Regions from separate parts of the Cupriavidus sp. FW306-1B-F12B genome, predicted to be linked through region 1. Evidence: predicted binding sites of a transcription regulator. Region 1 holds the regulator's gene; the other holds the start of a gene.
The links. The regulator HrcA, encoded in region 1, represses chaperone genes, less so after heat shock. The targets are predictions, from matches to a motif close to TTAGCACTCNNNNNNNNNGAGTGCTAA.
Positions count from the first base shown of each region.

Region 2: a site for HrcA is predicted at 1,877-1,903, ahead of rpoH (RNA polymerase sigma factor RpoH). Genes of this name have one in related genera too.

Region 1 is NZ_JBYSXC010000010.1:39,562-42,972, reverse strand. Features, by position in the region: gene hemH (ferrochelatase) at 1-1,075, opposite strand, end outside; gene hrcA (heat-inducible transcriptional repressor HrcA) at 1,182-2,216, opposite strand; gene AC3WLE_RS17730 (NAD kinase) at 2,319-3,236, shown strand; gene recN (DNA repair protein RecN) at 3,303-3,411, shown strand, end outside.
Region 2 is NZ_JBYSXC010000009.1:28,722-32,132, forward strand. Features, by position in the region: gene cyoE (heme o synthase) at 1-19, shown strand, start outside; gene AC3WLE_RS16485 (SCO family protein) at 148-768, shown strand; gene rpoH (RNA polymerase sigma factor RpoH) at 873-1,799, opposite strand; gene AC3WLE_RS16495 (pirin family protein) at 2,140-3,015, shown strand; gene ybiB (DNA-binding protein YbiB) at 3,035-3,411, opposite strand, start outside.

The sequences.
Region 1 (3,411 bases):
CTTCCAGTTCATGCGGATGCGGCGTGGCCAGCGGCCAGCCCTGCAGGTGCTGCAGCGCGATCTCGGCCATGGCCGCGACCCACGGATCGGCGTCATTCAGGCACGGGATGAAATGGAAATCCTTGCCGCCCGCGACCTTGAACTCGGTCTGCCCTTCCACGGCGATCTCCTCCAGGGTCTCGATGCAGTCGGCCGGAAAGCCCGGGCAGAAGACATCGACCCGGCCCGCGCCGACCTTGCCCAGCTCGGCCAGCGTCGGCGCGGTGTACGGCTGCAGCCATTCCGCTTTGCCGAAACGAGACTGGAACGTCACCTGGTACTGGCCCGGCTCTAGGCCCAGCGCCTCGCCCAGCAGCCGGCCGGTCTTCAGGCATTCGCAGTGATAGGGGTCGCCCAGTTCCAGCGTGCGCCGCGGCACGCCGTGGAACGACAGGATCAGCTTGTCGCCGCGGGCAAAGTCCGGCATGCCATGGCGCGCCCAGTAGGCGGCGACCTGCTGGTGCAGCGCCGAGATATAGGCCGGGTGGTCATGGAAATGCTTGACCAGCCGCAGCTCTGGCTGGTTGCGCCACTGGCCCAGCACCCGGAACACCTCGTCGAAGGCCGTGGCCGTGGTGGTGCCGGAGTATTGCGGATACATCGGCAGCACCAGCACCTGCTCGCAGCCCTGCCGGCGCAGCGCCTCCAGCACCGAGGCGATCGACGGGTTGCCGTAGCGCATTGCGCACGCGACCGTCACTTCATGGCCATGCTGGTGCATCAGCCGCTGCAGCGCATGGGCCTGGCGCTCGCTGTAGACCAGCAGCGGCGAGCCCGTCATATGGGCCTCGCGCAGCCAGATCGATTCGTATTTCAGAGCCGAGGCGCGCGAACGCAGCGGCAGGATCACCCCATGCAGCAGCGGCAGCCAGGCCGCGCGCGGGATCTCGACCACGCGCGGGTCGGACAGGAATTCCTTCAGGTAGCGCCCCACCGCCTTGGGCGTGGGAGCGTCCGGGGTGCCCAGGTTGACCAGCAGGATCGCCGTGCGCGGCGCGTGGCCGTGCTGGTAGGCCGGTTCGGGAGAAAACGTCATGTCGCTTCCGGGTTGACACGGTGCCGGGACGGCGCCGGTGCGGCGCACCGGCGATTGCCGCGCCCGGCGGGAATGGCGCCGCTTGTCAGACCAGCCAGTCTTTGCACTAGTTCTGGCTCAGGGCGCTGGACAGCAGGCGCGCGGTGATGTCGACAATGGGGATCACGCGCTCATACGCCATGCGCGTAGGGCCGATCACGCCGAGCGTGCCGACGATCTGGCCGTCGACCTCGTACGGGGCGGTGATGACCGCCATTTCTTCGATCGGCACCAGCCGGCTTTCGCCGCCGATAAAGATCTGCACGCCCTGCGCATGGCTGGACACGTCCAGCAGCTGCAGCAGGCTGGTCTTGTGCTCGAACACGTCGAACAGGCGCCGCAGCTTGTCCATGCTGGAGGCCAGGTCTTCCACTTCCAGCAGCTTGCGCTCGCCACTGATAAAGACGTGGTCGTCGTCCTCGTCCTCGGCGACGCTGCCGGCCTCGACCGCGGCCTGCATCAGCTGCGACATGTCGCGGCGCAGGTCCTGCAGTTCCACCCGCAGGTGGCCGCGCACCGCGTCGAAGCTCATGCCGGCATAGTGCGAGTTGAAGAAGTTGGCCGCCTCGATCAGCTGGGCCGGCGTGTACGACAGCTCGGTCTGGATGATGCGGTTCTGCACGTCGCCCTCGGGGCTGACGATGATCAGCAGGATGCGCTTGTCCGACAGCCGCATGAATTCGATCTGCCGGAACGCCTGCGCGCGGCGCGGCGTCATCACCACGCCGGCAAAGTGCGACAGGTTGGACAGCGTGCGCGCCGCCGCTGTGATCATGCGCTGCGGCCCCAGCTGCTGGCCGCCGAGCTGGTCCTGGATCTGGCCGGTCAGCTCGGCCAGGTCGGCGTTGCGCTCCAGCGGCTTGGCCGTCAGCATCGAATCGACGAACAGCCGGTAGCCGCGCGGGGTCGGGATACGGCCCGCGGAGGTGTGCGGGCTGGCAATAAAGCCCATTTCCTCCAGATCGGACATCACATTGCGAATCGTCGCAGGCGACAGGTCCAGCCCCGAGTATTTCGACAGGGTGCGGGAACCGACCGGCTGCCCTTCGGCAATATAGCGCTCGATCAGGGTCTTGAGCAGCGTTTTGGAGCGTTCATCCATGATGCCCCGATTTTACGCAAGTTTTGGACCTTCTGGCGGACGGCCTGGCCCGCCCGCCCGCGCCTGCTGACAACCGTCATGGCGGTATGGTCTAATCCCGCCATGTCCGCCCCCCCGAGAGCCAGCGCCGTGCGCACTTCGTTCAAGACCGTCGCCCTGGTGGGCCGGTACTCCACTGCCGGCATCGAAGGGCCGCTGGAGGAGATCGCCTCTTATATCCTGCGCAACGGGCAGGACGTGGTGTTCGAGCGCGAAACCTCGCTCGCCACCGGGCTGACCGCCTACCCTGCCCTGTCCGCCGAGGAGATCGGCCGGCAGGCCGACGTGGCCGTGGTGCTGGGCGGCGACGGCACGCTGCTGGGCATCGCGCGCCAGCTGGCCGGCTACGACGTGCCGCTGATCGGCGTCAACCACGGGCGGCTGGGCTTCATGACCGACATCGCGCTGGAAGACGCGCACACCGTGCTGCCCGACATGCTCGACGGCCGGTATGAGGCCGAGACCCGCCTGCTGCTGGAATCGCGCGTGGTGCGCGACGACATGGACATCTTCTCCGCGCTGGCCCTGAACGACGTGGTGGTGAACCGCTCGGGCATCTCCGGCATGGTCGAGCTGGCGGTGTCGGTGGACGGCCACTTCATGTACAACCAGCGCTCGGACGGCCTGATCGTGTCGACCACCACCGGGTCCACCGCCTACGCGCTGTCCGCCGGCGGCCCGATCCTGCACCCGACGCTGTCGGGCGTGGTGCTGGTGCCGATTGCCCCGCACGCGCTGTCCAACCGCCCGATCGTGCTGCCGCACGACGCCGAGGTCACCATCGAGGTGGCCAGCGCGCGCGACGCCAGCGTCAACTTCGACATGCAGTCACTGACCTCGCTGCTGCCGGGCGACCGCATCGTGGTGCGGCGCTCCGAAAAGACCATCAACCTGCTGCACCCGGTCGGCTACAACTACTACGCCACGCTGCGCAAGAAGCTGCACTGGCACGAATACCCGTCCGAAGACAACCGCCTCTGAGCCAGTATCAAGCCGCCCTCCAAGCCTGAGCCCGAACCCATCGGACCGACTACCTTCCACGCCACGATGCTGCGCAGCCTGTCCATCCGCGATTTCGTCATCGTCGATACGCTCGACCTGGACTTCACCACTGGCTTCACCGTCTTCACCGGCGAGACCGGCGCCGGCAAATCCA
Region 2 (3,411 bases), on a different contig from region 1:
GTTCGTGCCGCAGGTCTGACCTGTGGCCGACCGGCTGCGGCATCTTGTCGCGGCCGGCGCAGCGTGGCGGCACGATCGGCGATACTGCGTGATGTCGCCGCCCTCCGGTGCCGCTGTTTCCTCCCACCCCTGACCGGTCTCCGCCGCATGCCCCGCCTAAGCCCCGCCTCCGGCCTGTTCGCCGCCTTCCGCCGCTTTTCCCTGCTGGCCGCGCTTGCGCTGGCCGTGGCTGCCTGCGGGCAGCAGAAGGCCTCGTTCCGCAATGTCGACATCACCGGCGCGGCGGACTTCGGCAAGGACTTCTCGCTGACCGACCATCACGGCAAGGTGCGCACCATCGCCGACTTCAAGGGCAAGGCGGTGGTGATGTTCTTCGGCTACACCCACTGTCCCGACGTGTGCCCGACGACGATGGCCGAACTGAAGGCGGTGATGGAGAAACTGGGCCCCGACGCCGACCGCGTGCAGGTGCTGTTCGTCACGGTCGACCCGGAACGCGACACGCAGGCGCTGCTGGCCCAGTACGTGCCGGCCTTCGATGGGCGCTTCCTGGGGCTGCGCCCGGCCGATGAAGCCGCACTGCAGAAGTTGACCAAGGACTTCAAGGTGTTCTACGCCAAGGTGCCGGGCAGCTCCCCGACCAACTACACGGTTGACCACTCCGCGGGCAGCTATGTGTTCGACCCGGACGGCAAGCTGCGGCTGTTCATCCGCCACGGCCAGGGTCCGGATCCGATCGCGCACGACCTGAAACAGCTGCTGTCGTGACGTGAAAGGGAGGGAAGGGTGCGGCATAAGGTCGCACTAACCCCTCGCGGGCAACAAAAAGGCCGGTCCAGTGGACCGGCCTTTTGCATGGCTGGGGGTGCGGATCAGGCGAACGCCTGCAGCGCCCCCTTCATCTTCTTCATGGCCGCGGCCTCGATCTGGCGGATGCGCTCGGCCGAGACGCCGAACTCGTCAGCCAGCTCATGCAGCGTGGACCCGCCCGAGCCATCGTCCTCGACGTGCAGCCAGCGCGCCTCGATGATGCGGCGGCTGCGTTCGTCCAGCTTGCCCAGCGCTTCTTCCAGGCCCTCGACCTGCATGCGGTCGTGGCGCTTGGCTTCCAGCACGCGGGTGGGCTCGTTGTGGTTGTCCGCCAGGTAGGCGATGGGGGCGAATTCCTCTTCGCCGTCGTCGATCTGGCCTTCCAGCGCCAGGTCGCCGCCCGACAGGCGGGTCTCCATCTCCATCACTTCTTCGGGCTTGACGTTCAGCTCGCGCGCCACGGCCTCGACCTGCTCCGGCGTGAACGTGTGCGCGCCCTGCTTGTGGCTGCGCAGGTTGAAGAACAGCTTGCGCTGGGCCTTGGTGGTGGCCACCTTGACCATGCGCCAGTTCTTCAGCACGTATTCGTGGATCTCGGCCTTGATCCAGTGCATCGCGTACGACACCAGGCGCACGCCCTGGTCGGGGTCGAAGCGCTTGACCGCCTTCATCAGGCCGATATTGCCTTCCTGGATCAGGTCGGCGTGGGGCAGGCCATAGCCCAGGTACTGGCGGGCGATCGACACCACCAGACGCAGGTGGGACATCACCATCTGGCGGGCAGCATCAACGGAATCGTGGTCGCGGAGCTCGCGCGCCAGGCGCTGCTCTTCCTCCGCGGTCAACAGCGGAATCCGGTGGACAGCCTGGATATAGCTGTCGAGGTTGCCAACGGTGGCCGGGAAGGTCAGCGCGAAGCTGCCCGTGCTCCGGGGTGCCGTCGGCAGACGGTTATTCAGGGTTTGGTCGGCAGACAAGACTGCGTTCACTCAATGGCTCCTTTCGCATCCGGCGGTTCGGTTGCCGGGGTGCCGCGCCTGTTGGGGCGGTGGCACTGCAACACATATTAGCACTCAGGCCGGGTGAGTGCTAATTGGAGCCCCGATGGTCGTGATAGTTCCTCTCGATCGCTCTTGCTGCTGGCATAGCTACTTGCCACTTCGAGCGGCGGGAACGATACCCACGGTTCGGCGCACTGGATGTTAGAGCGGTGCGGGGCATGGGGGTTCTGCCCGCTGCTGCAATGATTTGTTGCAGCAGCGGCTACACTCGACCAAGCTGCGGCGCGCTGGCATCCTTGCAAGCCTCTCTCATTCCACCGGAGGAGTTATGTCTGCTATCGAACACTTGCTCAAGCCGCATGTGCGCGACCTGGGCGATTTTACCGTGCGCCGGCTGTTGCCCGCCGCCGCCTCCCAGACTGTCGGGCCGTTTATCTTCTTCGACCATATGGGGCCGGTGCAACTGCCGCCGGGCGGCGGAGCCGACGTGCGCCCGCATCCACATATCGGACTGGCCACGGTCACTTATCTGTTCGAGGGCGAGATCATCCACCGAGACAGCCTGGGCAGCGACCAGGCGATCCGCCCGGGCGATGTCAACTGGATGACCGCCGGGCACGGCATCGTGCACTCGGAGCGCTCGCCCGAGCATGTGCGCCCCGCCGGGGCCCTCCTGCACGGCATCCAGACCTGGGTGGCACTGCCGCAGGAGCATGAGGGTGCCGAGCCGTCGTTTTTCCACCATCCAGCCGCCACGCTGCCACGGATCGAGCGGCCGGGCGTGCGCATGGTGGTGATTGCGGGCGATGCCTTTGGCCAGGTCTCTCCGGTCAAGGTCTTCAGCCGCACCCTGTATGTGGCGATCGAGCTGGATGCGGGCGCGAGCGTGGAGATCCCGGCCGATCATGCCGAGCGGGGCATCTATCCGGTGGATGGCGCGGTGGCGCTCGACGGCGAGCCGCTGCCGGCCGAGCATATGGTGGTGCTCACGCCGGGCCAGCCCGCGACGCTGACGGCCACGACACCGTCGCGCGTAATGCTGCTGGGCGGTGACCCGACCGACGGGCACCGTTTTATCTACTGGAATTTCGTTGCCAGCAGCAAGGTGGCGATCGAGGCCGCCGCCCAGCGCTGGGAGGACGACCAGTTCCCGCACGTGCCGGGCGAGACCGAGCGCATCCCGCTGCCCCCGCGCAAGCCCTGACAGCGGTCCCGGGGCTGGCTCAGACCGGGCTGGCCCAGGTCACGCGGGTGCCTTGCCGCAGGCATTCGCGGATAGCCTCGACCTGGATCGCGATCGGCGCCGGCACCGGCGCCGCGCCGTCCAGCACGCGCCGGATCCAGGCCACGGTCTGGCCGGCGTCGCTGCCGGGCGGCAGTTCAGGCACTTCGGCCAGCGAACCCACGGCCGGATCGACCAGCGTCTGCTGGTGCCCCTCGTGCAGCCAGTCGATGCGGCTGGTGCGGCGCGCATCGGCCACCACTTCGCCCTCGGTGCCGCGTGCCAGCAGCACGTTGGCGGGTTCATGCGAGAAGTAGTCGGTCAGCGTCTCGCGGTATTCGGGGTGGGTGTAGCTGTACAGGCGCAACCCTTCCGCGG